3 regions of the Erwinia sp. AC075 genome follow, and region 2 is predicted to be linked to each of the others. Evidence: predicted binding sites of a transcription regulator. Region 2 holds the regulator's gene; each other region holds the start of a gene.

The links. The regulator CRP, encoded in region 2, controls carbon source genes, mostly activating them, when cyclic AMP is high. The targets are predictions, from matches to a motif close to ATGTGANNNNNNTCACAT.
Region 1: AC0IXH_RS09860 (ABC-F family ATPase) is a predicted target of CRP. The motif match lies at 1,296-1,313, and genes of this name have one in related genera.
Region 3: udp (uridine phosphorylase) is a predicted target of CRP. The motif match lies at 999-1,016, and genes of this name have one in related genera.

The regions. Positions count from the first base shown of each region.
Region 1 covers NZ_CEEDEU010000001.1:2,100,536-2,107,721, forward strand. The annotation lists gene AC0IXH_RS09860 (ABC-F family ATPase) at 1-1,267, opposite strand, end outside; gene AC0IXH_RS09865 (efflux transporter outer membrane subunit) at 1,433-2,986, opposite strand; gene AC0IXH_RS09870 (DHA2 family efflux MFS transporter permease subunit) at 2,988-4,556, opposite strand; gene AC0IXH_RS09875 (HlyD family secretion protein) at 4,553-5,707, opposite strand; gene AC0IXH_RS09880 (SLC13 family permease) at 5,906-7,021, opposite strand; gene mntR (manganese-binding transcriptional regulator MntR) at 7,047-7,186, opposite strand, start outside.
Region 2 covers NZ_CEEDEU010000001.1:4,257,573-4,264,758, forward strand. The annotation lists gene AC0IXH_RS19875 (aminodeoxychorismate synthase component II) at 1-129, shown strand, start outside; gene argD (bifunctional acetylornithine/succinyldiaminopimelate transaminase) at 211-1,428, shown strand; gene AC0IXH_RS19885 (YccS/YhfK family putative transporter) at 1,496-3,574, opposite strand; gene crp (cAMP-activated global transcriptional regulator CRP) at 3,633-4,265, opposite strand; gene AC0IXH_RS19895 (OsmC family protein) at 4,573-4,983, shown strand; gene AC0IXH_RS19900 (phosphoribulokinase) at 5,023-5,892, opposite strand; gene AC0IXH_RS19905 (creatininase family protein) at 6,071-6,868, shown strand; gene AC0IXH_RS19910 (LysR family transcriptional regulator) at 6,902-7,186, opposite strand, start outside.
Region 3 covers NZ_CEEDEU010000001.1:3,519,866-3,527,051, reverse strand. The annotation lists gene AC0IXH_RS16585 (dienelactone hydrolase family protein) at 23-850, opposite strand; gene udp (uridine phosphorylase) at 1,139-1,900, shown strand; gene rmuC (DNA recombination protein RmuC) at 1,974-3,509, shown strand; gene ubiE (bifunctional demethylmenaquinone methyltransferase/2-methoxy-6-polyprenyl-1,4-benzoquinol methylase UbiE) at 3,586-4,341, shown strand; gene ubiJ (ubiquinone biosynthesis protein UbiJ) at 4,354-4,959, shown strand; gene ubiB (ubiquinone biosynthesis regulatory protein kinase UbiB) at 4,956-6,593, shown strand; gene tatA (Sec-independent protein translocase subunit TatA) at 6,714-6,959, shown strand; gene tatB (Sec-independent protein translocase protein TatB) at 6,963-7,186, shown strand, end outside.

The DNA of each region.
Region 1 (7,186 bases), 2.2 Mb from region 2:
CGAGGATGCCACGCACAGCCTGCTCGTCATCGCTTTCCTGCTTCCACTGGCTCATCCAGTCGAACACGTTCAGATCGTTGGCGAAGTCGTGAGCATGATCCTGCGCGTAATAGCCGATACGGGCGTTCTCAGACCATTTCACTTCACCGTTATCCGGCTGCAATTCACCGACCAGCGTTTTCAGCAGCGTGGTTTTACCGATACCGTTCGGGCCCAGAATGGCCAGCTTCTCGCCGACTTCCAGCAGCAGGTTAACGTTCTTGAACAGCGGACCCTGATCGAATCCCTTGGTCAGTGACTCAAGCTGCAACGCATTACGGAACAGCTTCTTGTCCTGATCAAAACGAATGAACGGGTTCTGACGGCTGGAGGCTTTAACTTCATCCAGTTTGATCTTGTCGATCTGCTTGGCACGGGAGGTCGCCTGACGGGACTTCGAGGCGTTGGCGCTGAAGCGGCTGACGAAAGACTGCAGTTCGTTGATCTGCGCTTTCTTCTTGGCGTTCTCAGACAGCAGACGCTCACGTGACTGCGTTGCCGCGGTCATGTATTCATCATAGTTGCCCGGATAAACGCGCAGCTCGCCGTAATCCAGATCGGCCATATGGGTACAGACCATGTTCAGGAAGTGACGGTCGTGCGAAATGATGATCATGGTGCTGTTACGTTCGTTCAGCACCTGCTCCAGCCAGCGAATGGTATCGATGTCCAGGTTGTTCGTCGGTTCGTCGAGCAGCAGAATTTCCGGGTTGGAGAACAGGGCCTGCGCCAGCAATACACGCAGCTTCCAGCCGGGAGCCACTTCGCTCATTGGGCCGTAATGCTGCTCCAGCGGAATCCCCACGCCTAACAGCAGTTCGCCAGCGCGGGCTTCTGCGGTATAACCGTCCATTTCGCCATATTTGACTTCCAGATCGGCCACTTTATAACCGTCTTCTTCGGTCATCTCTGGCAACGCATAAATGCGGTCGCGCTCTTCTTTCACTGCCCACAGCTCGCCGTGGCCCATGATCACCGTATCCAGCACGGAAAACTCTTCGAAGGCGAACTGATCCTGGCGCAGCTTACCGATGCGTTCGTTAGGATCGAGCGATACGTTGCCGGCAGAAGGAACCAAATCCCCACCGAGGATTTTCATAAAGGTGGACTTGCCGCTACCGTTGGCACCGATCAGGCCATAGCGGTTGCCGCCGCCAAATTTGACAGAGATGTTTTCGAACAGCGGCTTACTGCCAAACTGCATGGTGACGTTGCTGGAAACTAGCACAGGATTGCCTTTCGTTTGCGATGTGAGTATGTGAACCAGCGCGCATTATGCCAAAAAAAAGGGGCGGCGAATACACCGCCACCCTTTCCACTGTCTTTAGTTCAGTTTAATGGCTTTCAGCTTGCCATGAACACGCCGGTAAAATTCAGCGTTCGGACATGAAGGTTAATTAATCGGCTTGTCGGCGCTCTCCGCCGGGCCGAATACCGAATAGTCTGGCATCTTCACGTTCTGATAAAGCTCCCAGCCGCCGCCGAGCGCCTTATACAACGCAACCAGATCCAGGCTGCTTTGCACGCGGGCCTGGGCGGCCTGCTGCTTGGCCTGTGCCAGCTGACGCTGCGCATCCAACGCGTCAATAAAGGTTGAAAGCCCCTGTTTGTAGCTGTCGCTGGCCAGGTCGAAGGCGTTCTGCATTGCCTCGACGGTTTGATCCAGCCCTTCCACCTGCTGCTGATCGGTACGGTAGCTGACCAGCGCATTCTCCACGTCCTGAAGTGCCGTCAGCACCGTCTGACGGTAACCTAACGCGGCACTGGCCTGATCCGCTCGGGCCAGCTTGACGCTGGAAATCAATCTGCCGCCCTGGAAAATCGGAATCGATACCGACGGCCCGAAGCTGTAGAAATTGCTGCTCCAGTTATCCAGATAGCTGATATCCGAGTTACGCATGCCAAACTGCCCGGTCAGTGACAAATCCGGGAACAGCTGCGCCACCGAGACGCCGATATTGGCGGTGGCGGCATGCAGCTTCGCTTCCGCCTGACGCACGTCAGGTCGCCTTCTGGCCAGCGTCGACGGCAAACCGACCGGCACCACTTTCGGCAGCGGCGGTAAAGGTTTACTGGCGATCAGCTCTGCGTCGAGGGCGCCCGGCGGCTTACCGATCAGCACCGCCAGACCGTTCAGGGCCTGATGGACCTGCGACTCGTATTGCGGCAGCTGGGCTCGCAGCGAATTCAACTGCGCGCGGGCATTTTCCACGTCCATTTGCGGCGCCAGGCCATTACGCTGCTGGCTTTGCGTCAGCTCAAACGTCTGCTGAGCAACATCGATCTGCGTTTGCAAGGTCTGGCTGACGGACTGCGCGCCACGCAGCTGCAAATAGGTTCTCGCCACTTCGGCTTCCAGCGACACCAGCGCATCGTTGCGGCTTTCGACCGACTCCTGCTGCTGAGCATCGGCCATTTCGACCTGACGCCGGACTTTGCCCCACAGATCCAGCTCCCAGGAGGCATCAAAACTGCCCTGGTAGAGCGCCACCGGCTTGGTCAGGCCGTTCAGCGCCGAGCTGACCTGCGGATCAACATTATCGGCCTGATCATAGACGCCATTGGACTCCAGCTCGCCCTTCAGGCCCAGCTGTTCGCGTTTCGCCGAGGCGTTGGCATTGACCGAGGGATACCACGCACCGCGCGCCTGATTCAGCTGCTGACGCGCACCGGCAATACGCAGTACCGCCTGCTGCAGGCTCAGATTGCCGGCAATGGCCCGGTCGATCAGGCTGTCAAGTTGCGGATCGTTAAACGATTTCCACCAGTTGGCGTTGGTGGCGCTGGCCTGGGGATTGGAGCCGCTGTCGTTTTTGATGCTGTTAAAGGCCGCAGGCGTTGACGGCTTCGGCGCCTGATAGTCAGGCCCGACCGAGCAGGCAGACAGGGCCAGCGTGGCCACCACCGCGCTAAGCCGCGAACGCAAAAAAGGAAGATAAACGTTCATGTCAGTGTGCTCCAGCACTGCCCTCGCTCTTAATCGGCGAAAGTAGTAAACAAAATGGAATAAGGATCAGGGCGACAAGGCTGAGGCCCATAAAGACGTCGACATAGGCCAGAATACGCGCCTGAGCAATCATCTCTTTATACAACTGTCCGGTGGCAATGGTGACCGGATCGCCCACCGCCGTGGTGAAATCCCGGACGCCCTGCGCCCAGCGCTCGACGGTCAGATTGAACGGCTCATTCAGCGGCGACATGTTATGCACCATATTGGCGCTGCGCACCTGCGCGCGTTCGGTGATCATCGCCGTTGACAGCGAAATGCCGATAGAGCCCGCGACGTTTCGACACATGGTAAACAACGCGGAGGCGTCCGCGTTAAGCCGTTGCGGGATCGTGACAAAGGCGATGGTGGTCAGCGGCACAAACAGGAATCCCAGCCCAATCGTCTGCGCACTGCGCATCAGCACCAGCGTGGTGAAATCGACGTTGGGCGTCAGCGTTGCCGAATAGACAAAGGAGACAAACAGGCAGGTAAAGCCAAAGGCAATGATCCACCGGGTTTGAATAATCGGCATCAGCTTCAACACTAGCGGGATCGACAGCACGATCAGCACCGCGCCGGGCGATAACACTAACCCCGACCAGGTGGCGGTGTAGCCTAAATCCTGCTGCGCCAGCTGCGGTATCACCACCGAGCTGCCGTACAGAATGGCCGCCATCCCGGCCATCAGCAGGCTGGCAACGGCAAAGTTCTTGTCCTTCAGGACATGCAGATCCACCACCGGTTTTTTGGCATACAGCAGCCAGTAAACGGCACCGACCAGCCCGATGGCGGTCAGCACGGCAAAGGTAATGATAAAGTTCGAGCTGAACCAGTCATCGTCTTCCCCGCGATCGAGCATCACCTGCAAACAGCCGAGGCCCAGCGTAATCAGCCCGATACCGATGTAATCGATACTGAGCTTACCTTTCGCCCATTTGCGTTCCCACGGCGGATCTTCCAGCAGCTGATAGATTGCCATCACGCTGAAAATCCCCACCGGGATGTTGATAAAGAATACCCAGCGCCAGCTGTAGTTATCGGTGATCCAGCCGCCGAGCGTCGGACCCAACACCGGAGCCACGATGATCGCAATCGACGAGAGGCCAAACGCTTTGCCGCGATCTTCCGGTTTGAAGTAATCCAACAGCACCGATTGCTGTACCGGCTGCAAACCACCGCCAAAAAAGCCCTGCAACACCCTGAACAGGATGATTTGCCACAGTTCGGTGGCAATGCCGCACAGGAAGGAGCAGATGGTGAACATCACGATGCAGATCAGGAAGAACTGCTTGCGGCCAAACATGCGGCTGAGGAAGGCCGAAATCGGCAACACGATGCCGTTGGCCACCAGGTAAGAGGTCAGAACCCAGGTGGATTCATCGTAACTGGAAGAGAGCGATCCGGCCACGTGCGGCAGCGCCACGTTGACGATGGTGGTGTCGAGGATTTCCATAAACACCGCCAGCGTCACCGTCATGGCGACCAGCCAGGGATTGCTGGCCGGCTTCCAGCTTTCGCTGTGACTCATTCCACCGTCACCTTCGGTTCAACCGACAGGCCCAGCGGCAGCGGCTTGTTCGGATCCAGACCTTTATCAATCACGATTTTGACCGGCACGCGCTGCACAATCTTCACGTAGTTGCCGGTGGCATTCTCCGATGGGAAGGTAGAGAAGCGCGAGCCCGATCCCATCTGGATGCTGTCGACGTGCCCTTCCAGCTTCATATCCGGCCAGGCATCCACGGTGATATCGACTTTGTCGCCCGGCTTCATGCGTTCCAGCTGCGACTCTTTGAAGTTAGCGGTGATCCACACGTCCGGTGACACCAGCGAGAACAGTGCGGTGCCCGCCTGAACCAGCGTCCCCACCTGCACATTACGTTTGGTGACGAAGCCATCATAAGGCGCACGCACTTCGGTATAGGAGAGATTGAGATTGGCGGTATTCAGCTGGGCCTGGGCCTGCTCGACCTGCTGCTGACGCGCCTCAACATTGGTTTCCTGTTGACGGATCTGCAGTTTAATCTGCGAAGCGACTTCGACCTGCGCTTTGGCGCTTTCGAGTTCAGCCGCCGCACTTCTTAACTGCGAATTGGCGGCATCGATATTACGCTGCGAGGTGGCACGGGGATCGACACCGCGCTGACGCCGGTAATCTTCCTGCGCGTTCATGTAATTGGCCTGCGCTTTCGCCTGCTGGGCCACGGCCTGATCTTTCTGCGCCGGATACTGCACCTTCGAAAGCTCCAGTGAAGCCTGCGCCTGGTGAAGCTGTGCGACAGCCAGCCCAAGTTGAGCCTGTGCCTGATCGCGTTGCGCTTTGTTGTCACGCGGATCGATTACCACCAGCAAATCGCCTTTTTTCACCCGCTGGTTATCTCTGACCCGCAGCTCGGTGACATACCCGGACGCCTTAGGCGCGATGGTGATCGCATCCGATTCCGTAAAGGCATCGTCTGTGGTTTCAATATTGCGCGTGGTGAACCAGAAGAACAGCGCCACAACGATCGCTATCACCACCACCACCGCCAGAATAATCAGCGGTTTTTTGCCGGGGCGTTTACGTTCGGGCGGCTCGTTATTGTCCTGTTGCGGGTTGTTGTCCTGCTGCTGGTTGTCATCCTGCTGACGCTGGTCGTCATCTGACCCATTATTCGATTGATTAGCCATAATTCTCATCAGTTAGCGAAGCCCATACCGGGCCTGAAGTCACTCAAGCTGTCTTAACAATAGAAGGAAAACTGACAAAATCAAACACAGCTTTACGACACTATACAGGATGAAAATCAGGGCAGGAAAGAGCGCCAGACAGCCCTAGTAGGCAACCTGACGCATTTAATGGCCGACCGGCCGGTGTGAACTCAGACTTTCCTCACATCAGACCGCATTTAATATCAAAAGCAGTCCCCAGCCTACCGCCATCGCCCAGGCCAGCATCGGCACCGAATAGAGATGGAAATGCCACCAGATGCTGCGGTCTTTTGCCATGCGCAGGGCAATCAGATTCGCCAGCGAGCCGGGTAACAGCCCAAAGCCACCGATGTTGACGGCCCAGGCCATCAGCGTGGTGGCAGGCAGGCTGCTCAGCAACAGGATCGTCGCCGGGACATTACTGATCGCCTGAGACAATCCGATGGCCAGAAGATACTGACCTCCTGCGGACAACTGGGTAATGTGGTGCAGTGAGCTTTGCAGCGCGGGCAATCGCGTCAGTAAAAACACATCAATAAACATCGCGATAAAGACCGCCAGCAGACTCCAGTCGATATTCAGTAGAATCCGCCGCGCCATCAGCATAAACACCGCAAATACCAACGCCAGACCCCAGATCGCCTGATCCAACTCCAGCGCGACGATAAACAGCCCATACAGGATCACACTGGCGATCATCAACGGGCGCTGCCACTGCGGACTGTCCTGCTCACCTGACAGCTCAATTTTCCTGGCGGAAAAACAGAGTGCGGTTAACAGCAGCAGGCTGGCGACCATCACGGCCGCCAGCGGCAGCATCTGCCAGACAAAACCGGCGAATCCGGCCTCACCGTGGCGCCACATCAGAATGTTCTGCGGATTGCCGATGGGGGTTAATAACGAGCCGGCATTAACGGCCAGCGCTTCGAAGATGATCAGCCTGGCGATGGGTAACGTAGAGTAGCGACGCAGCGACAGCGTCAATGGCACCAGAATAAACAGGGCGACATCGTTGGTCAGAAAGGTCGACAGCAAGGCGGCTGCGGCAATCAGGAACAATGCCAACGTGCGTTGGCGATGGAAGCGTTTGACCAGCCTGCGACCCAGCACATCGAAGTAACCACTCGCTTCGATGCCTTTGGTGAGCATCAGCAGGCCACACAGGGTGATGATGGTCGGCCAGTCAACCGCCCGGGGAAGCTGCTGCAGTGAGAATGGAGCAAAAAAGGCCAGTATCAGGCCCAACAGAACTAACAAATGCAAAAAGCGGTCTTGCAAAAAAGGTCTGAGCAGCGTTGCCATAAGGACTCACTGAGAAGGGATCGGGTTATTGACGGCTTTCGTAAAACTTCTGGAAAATAGCCAGGGTTTCATCACTGACATGATGCTCCAGCCCTTCCGCATCACGGCGTGCGGTGTCAGGACTGATCCCTAACGCCAGTAAAAAGGTTTCAACAATATAGTGCC
Region 2 (7,186 bases):
GGGCAACCGGACGAGATTATGGGCTTCCGCCATCGCCATTTGCCGCTGCAGGGCGTGCAGTTCCATCCGGAAAGTATCCTTAGCGAGCAAGGGCATCAGCTGCTGGCGAATTTTCTCGCGCGTAAATAAATTGCCTTTGAGTGATTTATTATGCATATTTTATGATTATAATTTCACTTTCCTGCAACGTTACAAATGATGAGGTAGTCAATGGCAGCGGATAAATTAGCGGTAACGCGGGCGACATTTGATGAAGTGATATTGCCTGTTTATGCACCAGCGCAGTTTGTGCCAGTGAAAGGCAAAGGGAGCCGTGTCTGGGATCAGCAGGGCAAAGAGTACATCGATTTTTCCGGTGGGATTGCGGTCACCGCGCTGGGACATTGCCATCCGGTGCTGGTGGAAGCGTTAAAAACGCAGGGTGAAACCCTCTGGCACACCAGCAATGTGTTCACTAACGAACCCGCACTGCGCCTTGCCAGCAAGCTGATCGCCGCCACCTTCGCCGAGCGCGTGTTCTTCGCAAACTCCGGTGCTGAAGCCAATGAAGCCGCCTTCAAGCTGGCCCGCTATTACGCCTCTAAACGCCATTCGCCGTACAAAAGCAAAATCATCGCTTTCCACAACGGCTTCCATGGCCGCACGCTGTTTACCGTTTCTGTCGGTGGCCAGCCGAAATATTCTGACGGCTTTGGCCCGAAACCTGCCGATATCGTGCATGTGCCGTTCAATGACCTGGATGCGGTCAAAGCGGTAATTGACGATCACACCTGCGCCATCGTGGTTGAGCCGATTCAGGGTGAAGGCGGCGTGATGCCCGCGACCGTTGAATTTATGCAGGGGCTGCGCAAACTCTGTGACGAACATCAGGCGTTGCTGGTACTGGATGAGGTGCAGAGCGGTATGGGTCGCAGCGGCAAGCTGTTCGCCTATGAGCATTATGGCGTGACGCCCGATATCCTCAGCACCGCGAAAGCGCTGGGCGGCGGTTTCCCGGTCAGTGCGATGCTGACCACCAACGAAATTGCCTCCACCATGTCGCCTGGCGTGCACGGCACCACCTACGGCGGAAATCCGCTGGCCTGTGCCATTGCCGAAGCCGCGCTGGATATCATCAATACCGAAGCGGTGTTGAGCGGGGTGGAAACGCGTCGTGAGCAGTTTGTCACCGCGCTGAAAGCGCTGGACGCGAAACTGGATCTGTTCAGCGACATTCGCGGTAAAGGGCTACTGATTGGTGCGGCGTTGAAGCCACAACATGCGGGCAAAGCGCGCGATATTCTGAATGCCGCCGCCGCTGAAGGGGTGATGATCCTGAATGCCGGTACCGATGTGATCCGCTTTGCGCCATCGTTGGTGATTGAGCCGACCGACATTGAAGAAGGCATGGCGCGCTTCGCCAAAGCTGTCGAAAAAGTCCTGTCTTAACCGACAAAAACGGGAGCTGAGTGGCTCAGCTCCCGATCCACGCCTGCCGTTCTCCGCACCTTTCAGCTTACGTCGACTTCCTTAACCGTCGGGACAACCAGCGCCCATGATGCGGTCGCGCGCTCCACGCCAGTGACGAGATGGTGTGCATCACGCTGAGGTGCCCCAGGATCCGCTTCACATGCCTTTCCAGGATGGTCACCGGCCCCTGATTCAACTCCATCTGCGTATCCAGCACGTTCGCTTCTGAGCTCGGCCCGTCATACTCCAGCCGCTGTTGGCAACGCTGCAACGCAACCTCACAGGCCTGCAGATAACGCTCCGCCAGCGACGAGGTCAGCATGGTGTGTTCCCGCGCCAGCGTGGTCATGGCATTGATATGCTCGACGATAAACTGGCTGTGCGTCACCCACAGTTTCATATCCGCCAGATAGCTGGGATCAAAGCCTGGCTCCTGCATCGACTGATTGAGCGAGTTGAACAGGGCGTTGTGCGCCTGATTAACGCGGATACGCTGATAGGCCAGCTTCACCGGGTCCTGTTCATTCCCCAGCAATAACCGCAGCGCATCCTGATAGGTTTCCAGCGCGTCATGCGCATTCTGCCGCAGCAACCCGCTTTGCCATTGCGGCCACAACCAGATGGTGCCGCCGAAGGCAATCAGGCAACCCATCAGCGTATCCAGTAAACGCGGCAGCAGGAAGTCTGCGCCGTTAAGCGAGAGCAGCTGCAACGAATACACTGCGGTGACCGTAAAGCCAATCATCGCAAAGCCGTAGAATTTACGGATAAACAGGTAGCTGATAAGGGTGATGGCTAACATCACCAGCAGCACGATGGATTCGGGTGCCTGCAGGCGCAAGGTCACCGCGGCAATCACCAGCCCGGCCAGCGTGCCCAGCGCACGGTGCTGGATGCGGACGCGCGTTGCGCTGTAACCGTTCTGGCTGACAAACATGACCGTCATCAGGATCCAGTAGGGTTTGGGCAGATTAAAGAACAGCGCCAGCGAACTGGCAAATGTGAGCATCACCGCGAAGCGGGCGGCGGTGCGCAAGGCGGCCGATTTCAGCGACAAATAGCTTCTGATGGCCGGCAGCAGCGGCAGTCGGCGCTGCCGGTCAGCCATCAAATCGCGCTGATAAAGGGGACGCTGGGTACGCAGCACCCGACCAATCCGGCTGAAGTGGTAATAGCAGAAGGTGCCCACCGGGTTATCCGGATTCTGCCGTGAGATCTTCTCCAGCGCCTGAAGCTGCTTATCCATGGTGAAGCGCTCGGGCAGCTTGTGGTAAAGGATATCGTCGGCCAGTTCACGCAGCCTGGCGGCGATGGTCTGCGCGTTCCAGCGGATCACCGCTTCGGCATGGCTTTGCTCCACCAGCTTTTGCACTTCTTCCGGCTGATGCAGGCTGACGGAGATGTGCTCCTGCAAATCCAGCGCGATTTGAAACGCGCGGGTCAGCCGCTTGTGGTGATTGTTGTTGGTAGCTGACAGCATATGCATCTGCTGATAGCAGGTGGTGATCAGGTCGACCGCTTTTTGCTGACGCGCCAGCAGCGGAGGCAGGGCTTTCTCCGGATCGGTGAGTTTGGTCAGCAGGGTGTATTTCGCTTCGCAGTAACCCGCCAGCTCGCGATAGAGCAGGCTTAAGGTTTCCCGCAGCGGTTGCTCTTTCCACAGCCAGAACCAGACCCAGTTGAACACGCCGTACCAGATGGTGCCGAGCACGTAGAGCATCGGCGGTTCCCACACCGGCATGCGTCCTGCCAGGCTAAGGGTGAAGATTGCGGCTATCAGCGAGCCGGGCAGCAGGCGGCCATGCAGCGGGCTGATTTCACCGGTGACGCCCAGCAGCATCGCCATCGAAAACAGGATCACGGGCAGGGGAACGTGGTGACCGGCAAGATACTGGATCAGGAAACTGCTGAAGGCGAACAGGCTTCCGCCAACGATCAGGCGTTTGAAAAAGCGCTTATGAGGAGTATCAAGGCCAGCGAGGTTGCAACAGGCAGGGACTAAGGAAAACAGCAACCCTTTTTGCAAGTCGCCCAGTAGCCATCCCATCGCTACCGGTAAACAGAGCACCAGCGTCTGGCGCAATGCGTAGTTGATCTCCGGGTGATAAATCAGTCGACGCCACATCACTCCACACCAAATAAAAAGGCGCAACACCAGGTGTTGCGCCGTGGATCAGAGCCGATTAGCGAGTGCCGTAGACAACGATAGTTTTACCGTGTGCCGAGATCAGGTTCTGATCTTCCAGCATCTTCAAAATGCGTCCCACTGTTTCACGAGAACAGCCAACGATTTGCCCAATTTCCTGGCGGGTGATCTTGATCTGCATCCCATCCGGGTGCGTCATGGCGTCCGGTTGTTTTGCCAGGTTCAGCAAGGTCTGCGCGATGCGACCCGTCACATCGAGGAAAGCTAAATTGCCCACTTTCTCAGAAGTGACCTGCAAGCGATTCGCCATCTGTGCAGACAGGCGCATCAGAATGTCAGGGTTAACCTGGATCAGCTGACGGAATTTTTTGTAAGAGATTTCAGCCACTTCACAGGCTGTCTTCGCGCGTACCCACGCGCTACGCTCCTGACCTTCTTCAAACAGGCCAAGCTCGCCAATAAAGTCGCCCTGATTGAGGTAAGACAGGATCATCTCTTTGCCTTCTTCATCCTTGATAAGCACCGCTACTGAACCTTTGACGATATAGTAGAGGGTTTCTGCCTTTTCACCCTGATGAATCAGCGTGCTCTTGGATGGATACTTATGAATATGGCAATGAGACAGGAACCATTCAAGTGTCGGGTCTGTTTGCGGTTTGCCGAGAACCATTCGCTGTTATCCTCTGTTGTAATCGTGCCTAAATACAGGGGCAGAGTTCCCTGCCAGGCGTTGAAATAGTCAAGCGTTTCCCATCAGGAAATTTATTCGGGCCTCTGTTAAAAGCCTGGCTCGTTATGCGATTCGTTTCGTCGTGCCTGTAGAGTACTGACGAAAATATTACAGCTTTGTTTGTAGCACAGCTTTCAACGAGTGTCTTGTGTTGTCTCGCTTCAGCATAGTGCGAAAATTGCCGCATTGCCGTTTTTCTGCCTAAAGCGTAATCTGGCGATAACTGAATGAATTAGAGGAAATTGTTATGCAGGCTCGAGTCAAGTGGGTTGAAGGGTTAACGTTTTTGGGAGAATCCTCATCCGGGCATCAGGTTCTGATGGACGGAAATGCGGGCGATAAAGCCCCGAGCCCGATGGAGATGGTGTTGATGGCCGCGGGCGGATGCAGCGCAATCGACGTGGTTTCCATTCTGCAGAAGGGCCGCCACGACGTAAAGGATTGCGAAGTGAAGCTCAGCTCCGAACGCCGTGAAGAGGCCCCGCGCCTGTTCACCCACATCAATCTGCACTTTATCGTCACCGGCGTGGCCTTAGGCGATAAAGCGGTGTCGCGTGCCGTCGATCTCTCCGCGGAGAAATATTGCTCGGTGGCACTGATGCTGGGCAAGGGCGTGGAAATCACCCACAGCTATGAAGTGATTGAGTTACCGGCGTAAGTCATCCCATCGCCGCCCTAAGCCCCGTGCCCGCGGGGCTTACTCTATTTTCTTACCCTGGATCAGACGCTTCACCAGCGGCCCCATAATCAGCTCCATCGCCAGCCCCATCTTGCCGCCCGGCACCACCAGCGTATTAATGTGCGAGATAAAGGATCCCTGCAGCATCGACAGCAAATACGGGAAGTCGATATCTTCCAGCGCCTGGAAATGGATCACCACAAAGCTTTCATCCAGCGACGGGATACCGCGCGCCGCGAACGGGTTAGAGGTATCCACCGTCGGCACACGCTGGAAGTTAATGTGCGTGCGGGAGAACTGCGGCGTAATAAAGTTGATGTAATCCTCCATGGATCGCACCACCGAATCCATCACCGCTTCGCGTGAGTGGCCGCGTTCGCTGGTATCGCGCACCAGTTTCTGGATCCACTCCAGGTTCACGATCGGTACCACGCCAACCAGCAAATCAACCTGCTGCGAGACATTGTTCTGCGGCGTCACCACGCCGCCATGCAGCCCTTCATAAAACAGCACGTCGGTCGGTTCCGGCAGGGGTTGCCACGGCGTAAAGGTTCCCGGAACCTGATTCCAGGGGACCGCTTCATCATAGGTGTGCAGATATTTGCGGGATTTGCCGCTGCCTGACCGGCCATATTCCGCGAAGGTCTGTTCGAGCAGGGCGAAGTCATTGGCTTCCGGGCCGAAATAGCTGATATGGCGGCCCATATCGCGCGCTTTTCGGATCGCCATATCCATTTCAGGACGGGTATAACGGTGAAAGCTGTCGCCTTCGACTTCGGCGGCATGCAGATTCAGCTGCTGGAAAATTTTTCTGAAGGCCAGGCTGGTGGTGGTGGTTCCCGCCCCGCTGGAGCCGGTGACGGCAATAACCGGATGTTTGGCTGACATGCGCATACCTCCCTGAGTAAAGTCACATCGATCACGCATTGGTACCATGTTTCGCGCACGGGTGTCATCTTTGCCACTCTCTGATGCCAAAAAAGCAACGCTGCGCCGCATTTTTGCTGCTTCAATTCGGCCACGAATATCCGCAGACTGACAAAAATGATGCAGGAGAAGGTGCCAGATGAATATGCCGTCGTCACGCTGGTGGTGGGATCTTTCCACCCGAGAATTCAGTGAGCTGGACATGGATAAAGTGATCGCGGTGCTGCCGATTGGCGCCGTCGAGCAGCATGGTCCGCACCTGCCGGTCCGGGTGGATGCCGCCATCAACGCGGGCATTATTGCGCGCGCGGTCGAGTTAATGCCGGCGGATTTGCCGGTACTGATCCTCCCGGCGCTGCCGGTGGGGAAATCCGATGAGCACCTCAATTTTCCCGGCACCTTAACCCTTCCTTATGAGGTGTTGGGTAAAGTCTGGTTTGAGGTGGCGAAAAGCGCCTGGCGTGCCGGGATCCGTAAACTGATTTTCTGGAATTCCCATGGTGGGCAACCGCAGCTGATGGAAATCGTCTGTCGCCAGCTGCGCATCGAACTCGATCTGTTTGCGGTCGGCGCCAGCTGGTTCCGCACCATTGATTCTTCCGACCTGTTTAGCGCGGAGGAGTTACAGCACGGCATTCACGGCGGGGAATCCGAAACCAGCGTGATGCTGCATCTGCACCCGGATTTGGTGCAGATGGACTATGCGCAGAACTTTGTTTCCGCCTCGGTGGCGCTGGCGGAAACGGGCGGTATTCTGACCCCGGAAGGCGGCGTCGGCTTTGGCTGGATGGCGGAAGATCTGCATCCGTCCGGCACCACCGGCAATGCGGCGGCGGCAGATGCTGAACGCGGTAAGATTGAAACCGATCGGGCGGCTGAGGCCCTGATCCGGCTGATTGAGGAAGTGCAGGCTTATCAACCTCCTTTCCAGCGCTAAAGGTCCACGGGCGTTGTCTTCGCGGCAACGCCGTTACGCCATCTGTCCCATCATCACTTTGATGGTTTCTGCCAGCACGCTGCCGATCGCGCTGGTGCCCCGGTCGTGACCAATCAGCATCAGCGTTTGTGCCTGCTGCGACAGTTCACGTACCGGGATATACATCAAACGCCCGCTGCGCAGATCGAATTCGATATCAAACGGCGTTAAAAAGGTCAGCGCCTGATCGAACATCGCCGCCTGGCGCATCACTTCGATTGAGTTGGTTTCAATTACCGGATGCACGGTGACCATCGCCCGGGCAAACAGCTCATTCAG
Region 3 (7,186 bases), 740 kb from region 2:
GCGCCTGGCGCCCCTTTTTTTATTACTTCACGCCATTCTGCCGGAACCAGGCGAGCATGCGCTGCCAGCCATCTTTGGCCGACTCTTCATGATAGCTTGGGCGGTAATCGGCATTAAAGGCATGGCCCGCATCCGGATAAACAATAATTTCCGATTTGGCGTTCGCTGCACGCAGCGCCTGGCGCATAGTCTCCACGCTCTCCTGCGGAATGCTGTCATCCTTGCCGCCATAAAGTCCTAACACCGGCGCAGTTAAATCCACCGCGATATCAACCGGCTGCTTCTGCTGCTTCAGCGTCTTCTCTCCGACCATTTTGCCATACCAGGCCACGGCGGCTTTCAGCTGTGGATTGTGTGCTGCATACAGCCAGGTAATGCGTCCGCCCCAGCAGAAGCCAGTGATGCCCATATTGCGCATATCGCCGCCGTGACGGGAGGCCCAGTTGGCAACGTGATCCAAATCGGCCAACACCTGATTATCCGGAACGGTGCTGACTAATTCTTTAAACAGCGTCGGGATATCGTCGTATTCAGCAGGATCGCCCTGGCGGAAGTAAAGCTCTGGCGCAACCGCCAGATAGCCTTCGGCAGCCAGGCGACGGCAGATATCGCGAATGTGTTCATGCACGCCAAAAATCTCCTGAACCACCAGAATCACCGGCAGTGGGCCGCTGACATGACGCGGTTTGGCGTGAAAAGCGGGCATGTTCTCGCCCTGAGTAGGAATGGATGTTTCACCTGACTGGATGGCGTCACTGTCAGTAATAATCGTGGTCGATGCGGTAGGCGATACCGCAGGAGTGAACCCATTATTGCTCATTTTTTGAGTCGTATTCTCGTCGGTTTTCATTGTCCTCTCCATGCATGCATTAGCGCAATCAGCTAACTATAGCCAGGATTACGTTTGGGTCAGGGGGTTGCTCTCTACCCATCATTAACACTGCCATTACCTGACCGTGAGGGCAAGTTGTGGCAATCCGAAAGGAAAGAGTGTTTAAATGTGATGTATGTCACTTCTTGTTGTTGATTCAATGTAACTTTCATTGGACGAAGTGATGCAATTCACATAATTTTCGGCAGCTTTGCATTATTGTGACCGCCAGATCCTTATCCCCCTTTCCCGTTACAGGAGTTTGAAATGGCACACTCAGACGTTTTTCATTTGGGTTTAACAAAAGCGGATTTGCAGGGCGCGACCTTGGCGATTGTGCCGGGCGATCCTGAGCGGGTGAAAAAAATTGCGGCATTGATGGAAAACCCGGTCCATCTGGCTTCACACCGTGAATTTACCAGCTGGCGTGCAGAGCTGGATGGCAAGGCGGTGATCGTCTGTTCCACCGGCATCGGCGGTCCTTCAACGTCTATTGCAGTGGAAGAACTGGCTCAACTGGGCGTGCGCACCTTCCTGCGCGTCGGTACCACTGGCGCTATTCAGCCAGAGATTAACGTCGGCGATGTGCTGGTCACCACCGGCTCAGTGCGTCTTGATGGCGCCAGCCTGCACTTCGCCCCGCTGGAGTTCCCGGCTGTCGCGGACTTTACCTGCACCACGGCGCTGGTCGACGCGGCGAAAGCGGCAGGCGCAACCACCCACATTGGTATCACCGCATCTTCCGATACGTTCTATCCTGGTCAGGAGCGTTACGACACCTTTTCAGGCCGCGTCGTCAGCCGTTTCCAGAACTCAATGAAGGAATGGCAGGATATGGGCGTGCTGAACTATGAAATGGAGTCGGCAACGCTGTTAACCATGTGTGCCAGTCAGGGACTGCGGGCCGGTATGGTGGCGGGTGTGATCGTCAACCGCACTCAGCAGGAAATTCCTGATGCGGAAACGATGAAAAGAACCGAGAGTGATGCGGTACGTATCGTAGTAGATGCGGCGCGCCGCCTAATCTGACGCTTTTTATCTGGACATTCATACAGTAGGCCTCTACCTTTTCCCGTAGATAAGTCCATGCGGGAGAATAAAGGTGGATGCAACAATCAGTTATGGCGTTTGTCTGGCGCTGGCCGGTGTGCTGGCAGGCTGGACAATCGCCTGGTTTCGCGGGCAGCAGGTCTCAGCCCGGCAGGAAACCGAACGGCAATTGCTGCTGCAGTCAGCGGAACAGCTGCGCGAAGAGCGTCAACGGCTGCAGCAGCAGGTCGAAACCTGTCAGCAGGCGCAACGGCAGAATGAGCTCGAGTTGCGCCAGCTACACGGGACGCTGTCTGCGGCCCAGGAAAAGCTTCACCACCTCGATCACTGGCGCAATGAAACTGAACAGCTGACGCGGGAATTACGCAACCAGCTGGAAATCAACAGTTCTCAGGAAGCCGAACTGCGCGAAGTCACCATCCGTCTTGAAGAAACCCGCATGGCTGCTGAAGAGAAACAGCGCCTGCTGGTCAACAGCGAGCAGCGGCTGAACGCGCAATTTGAAAACCTTGCAAACCGGATTTTCGAAAACAGTGGCCGCCGCGTTGATGAGCAAAACAAGCAAAGCCTTAACAGCCTGATTTCGCCACTGCGTGAACAGCTGGAAGGCTTCCGCCGCCAGGTGCAGGACGGATTTGGCCAGGAAGCCCGTGAACGTCATACCCTCTCGCATGAAATCCGCAACCTGCAGCAGCTGAACGCGCAAATGGCGCAGGAAGCGATCAACCTGACCAAAGCGCTGAAAGGCGACAATAAAACCCAGGGTAACTGGGGTGAAGTGGTCTTGAGCCGCGTGCTTGAAGCCTCCGGGCTGCGGGAAGGCCATGAGTATGAAACCCAGGTCACCATTCAGTTAGAACAGAACGGAAGGATGCAGCCGGATGTGATCGTGCGTCTGCCGCAGGGCAAAGATGTGGTTATCGATGCCAAAATGACGCTGGTGGCCTACGAACGTTACTTCAACGGTGACGATGAGGCGCAGCGCGAAGCGGCAATCAGCGAGCATATTGCCGCCATTCGTGGGCATTTACGTCAGCTGAGCCGAAAAGATTACCAACAATTGCCCGGTTTACGCTCCCTGGATTATGTGTTGATGTTTATCCCGGTTGAACCGGCCTTTTTACTGGCGATCGATCGTCAGCCGGAGTTGATTAACGAAGCGCTCAACCTGAACATCATGTTAGTCAGTCCAACCACCCTGCTGGTGGCGTTACGGACGATTAACAATCTTTGGCGCTATGAGCATCAGAGCCGCCATGCCCAACGCATCGCCGATCGTGCCGCGAAGCTCTACGATAAAATGCGCCTGTTTGTCGATGACATGTCCTCAATGGGCCAAAGTCTGGACAAAGCGCAGGACAGTTACCGTCAGGCAATGAAAAAACTGTCGGAAGGGCGGGGCAATATGATCGCCCAGACCGAAAGCTTCCGTCAGCTGGGTATCGAGGTGAAACGGCCGATTAATCCGCGGCTTGTTGAACAGGCCATGCCGGAATCGGCCGAAAATATCGCTGAGCTGGAGGACGATGAAGCCCAGCCAGATGGCGATTCCGGGCAGGATAACGGCGCATTAAGAGTCAATGAATAAGCCGCCAGGCTGCGTGCCTGACCTGCTGGACTCTGGTACACTTGGCAGATAATTGATTGCAGAGCAGGCAAAACAAATGGCAGATGAATCAAAGGACACCACTCATTTCGGCTTCCGTACCGTAGCGAAAAGCGACAAGGAAGAAATGGTGGCAGATGTTTTCCATTCCGTTGCGGCCAAATATGACCTGATGAACGATTTAATGTCGTTCGGCATCCACCGCGTCTGGAAGCGTTTTACTATCGATTGCAGCGGCGTCCGCCGTGGGCAGCGCGTGCTGGATCTGGCGGGCGGCACCGGCGATTTGACCGCGAAGTTCTCGCGCCTGGTGGGCGAGACGGGCGAAGTGGTGCTGGCTGATATCAACAGCTCGATGCTGAAAGTGGGCCGTGAGAAATTACGCAACAACGGTATCATTGGCAACGTGAACTACGTGCAGGCCAATGCTGAAGCACTGCCTTTCCCGGACAACTATTTCGACTGCATTACCATCGCCTTTGGCTTGCGTAACGTCACCGAGAAAGAGAAAGCGCTGGCGTCCATGTTCCGCGTACTGAAGCCGGGCGGCCGTTTACTGGTGCTGGAGTTCTCCAAGCCGGTGCTGGAACCGCTAAGCAAGGCCTATGACGCATACTCTTTCCATATCCTGCCGCGCATCGGCGAGTTGGTGGCGAAGGATTCCGGGAGCTATCGCTATCTGGCCGAATCCATCCGTATGCATCCGGATCAGGACACACTCAAGCAGATGATGGAAGACGTGGGCTTTGAAAACACCACGTATCACAATCTCACCGGTGGCATCGTTGCACTGCACCGTGGATTCAAGTTCTAAACAGGAAAGCGAATGACTTTAACGCCGCTGTTAACCGCGGGCCTGGAAACGGCACTTAACCAGATCCTCTATCGCGATCGCGGCCTGAAAGCAGCACGTCAGCGCCTGAATGGCAAAAGCCTGGCCATCGTGCTGGCTGAACTGAAACAGCCGCTGATCTTTATCTTCAGCGAGCATCAGGTTGATGTGCTGGGCGAGTGGAATGACACGCCCGATTGCACGGTAAAAACGCAGATTGCCACCTTGCGCAAGCTGCGCGATCGCCAGCAGCTGACCAGCGTGATCCGCAGTGGCGAGCTGGAAGTCGACGGCGATCTGCAGGTTGTGCAGCACTTTTCTGCGCTTATCGATCTCGCCGAACTGGACCCCGCTGAATACCTCGCGCCCTGGACCGGGGACGTGGTGGCGCAGGGTATCAGCCAGTTTGCCCGTCGCGGTTTCCAGCTGTTACGTGGTGATGCTGAACGCAAGCAGGCCTATCTCGGTCAGGCGCTTACCGAAGAGTGGCGGCTGGCACCCGGCGGATTAGAAGCAGCCTGGTTTGCTGAAGAAGTTGATGCGCTATCGCGCGATCTTTCCGCGCTTGAAAGCCGCCTTGCAACGCTGGAGGGCAAATGACGCCAGGAGAATTGCGCCGACTCTATTTGATTATCCGGGTATTCCTCACCTACGGCCTGGATGAACTGATCCCCAAAACCCGTCTGGCATTGCCGATCCGCATGTGGCGTAAGTGCCTGTTCTGGCTGCCCAACAAACACAAAAACCTGCCGCTTGGCGACCGTATTCGCCTGGCGCTGGAGCAACTGGGTCCGGTATGGATCAAGTTTGGTCAGATGATGTCGACACGACGCGACCTGTTCCCGCCGCAGATTGCCGATCAGCTGGCGATGCTGCAGGACCGTGTAGCCCCGTTTGACGGCGTGCTGGCTAAGCAGCAGATCGAACTGTCTCTTGGTTGCCCGGTTGAATCCCGCTTTGATGATTTCATGATCAAACCTCTGGCATCAGCGTCGATTGCCCAGGTGCATACGGCAACGCTGAAAGAAAACGGCCAGAAAGTGGTGATCAAAGTGATTCGCCCGGACATCCTGCCAGTGATCAGAGCCGATATGAAGCTGATCAACCGCATGGCGCGCTGGGTTCCACGCCTGTTACCCGACGGCCGCCGCTTGCGTCCGCAGGAAGTGGTCGCAGACTACGAAAAAACGCTGATTGATGAGCTGAACCTGTTGCGCGAAGGGGCTAACGCCATCCAGCTTCGCCGTAACTTCGATAAAAGCAAAATGCTGTACGTTCCGGAAATCTTCTCCGACTACGGCAGCGAAACCATGCTGGTGATGGAGCGGATCTACGGTATTCCGATTTCCGACGTGGTGACGCTGGAGAAGCACGGCGTGAACATGAAGTTGCTGGCTGAGCGCGGCGTGCAGGTGTTCTTTACCCAAGTGTTCCGCGACAGCTTCTTCCATGCGGATATGCATCCGGGCAATATTTTTGTCAGCTACGACCATCCAGAAGATCCGCAATATATCGCCATCGACTGCGGGATTGTCGGCTCGCTGAATAAAGAAGATAAGCGCTATCTCGCCGAAAACTTCATCGCCTTCTTCAATCGTGATTACCGCAAGGTGGCCGAGCTTCACGTCGACTCTGGTTGGGTTCCGCCGGACACCAACGTGGAAGATTTCGAATTTGCCATCCGCACCGTGTGCGAACCCATTTTTGAAAAGCCGTTGGCAGAGATCTCCTTTGGCCACGTGTTGCTGAATCTTTTCAACACCGCCAGACGCTTCAATATGGAAGTTCAGCCACAACTGGTTCTCCTGCAGAAAACATTGTTGTATGTTGAAGGCATTGGGCGGCAGCTTTATCCGCAGTTGGATTTGTGGAAAACAGCCAAACCGTTCCTGGAAGACTGGATCAAAGATCAAATCGGTATTCCGGCCATTGTCAGGGCACTGAAAGAGAAAGCGCCTTTCTGGGCTGAGAAATTGCCAGAACTGCCGGAACTCTTCTATGACAGCCTGCGCCAGCACAAGCATTTGCAACACAGCGTCGACAAGCTGACCAACGATTTAAAAGGCGAACGGATCAGACAGCATAAGTCCCGTTACCTGTTCGGCGTCGGTGCGACCTTGCTGCTCAGCGGCACTGCCATCTTGCTGACACGGCCAGATTGGGATCTGATTTCCGCGGCGATGATCGCCGCCGGTCTGGTGAGCTGGCTGGTTGGCTGGCGTAAAACCAGCTGATTGTCATGAAAGGTAAACAGAAGGTTATCCCGCGCTGGTGATGGTTTGCTCATCGTCAGCGCAACACAAGCTGTATATACTGAAAAACTGGCATCACAACTCAATATCAGAGGCAAAATCATGGGCGGTATTAGTATCTGGCAATTGTTAATCATTGCCGTAATTGTTGTTCTTCTGTTTGGTACCAACAAACTCCGTACGCTGGGATCTGATTTGGGTTCATCGATCAAAGGCTTCAAAAAAGCCATGGGCGATGAAAACGAGAAAGATAAAGACCATGCTAATGATGCTGACTTCCACGCCAAACTGGCGGAAAAAGATCAGACAGAAGCGAAGAAAGAAGACGTCAAGAACGACAAGGTATAAACCGTGTTCGACATAGGCTTTAGTGAACTGATTTTGGTGTTCGTTATCGGGCTGGTCGTGCTGGGTCCACAGCGTTTACCGGTGGCGGTCAGAACCGTCGTTGGCTGGATCCGCGCTCTGCGTTCACTGGCGACCAGTGTGCAGAACGAACTCGCTCAGGAACTTAAATTGCAGGAGCTGCAGGACAGCCTGAAAAAGGTGGAAGAGGCCAGTAAGAACAGCCTTTC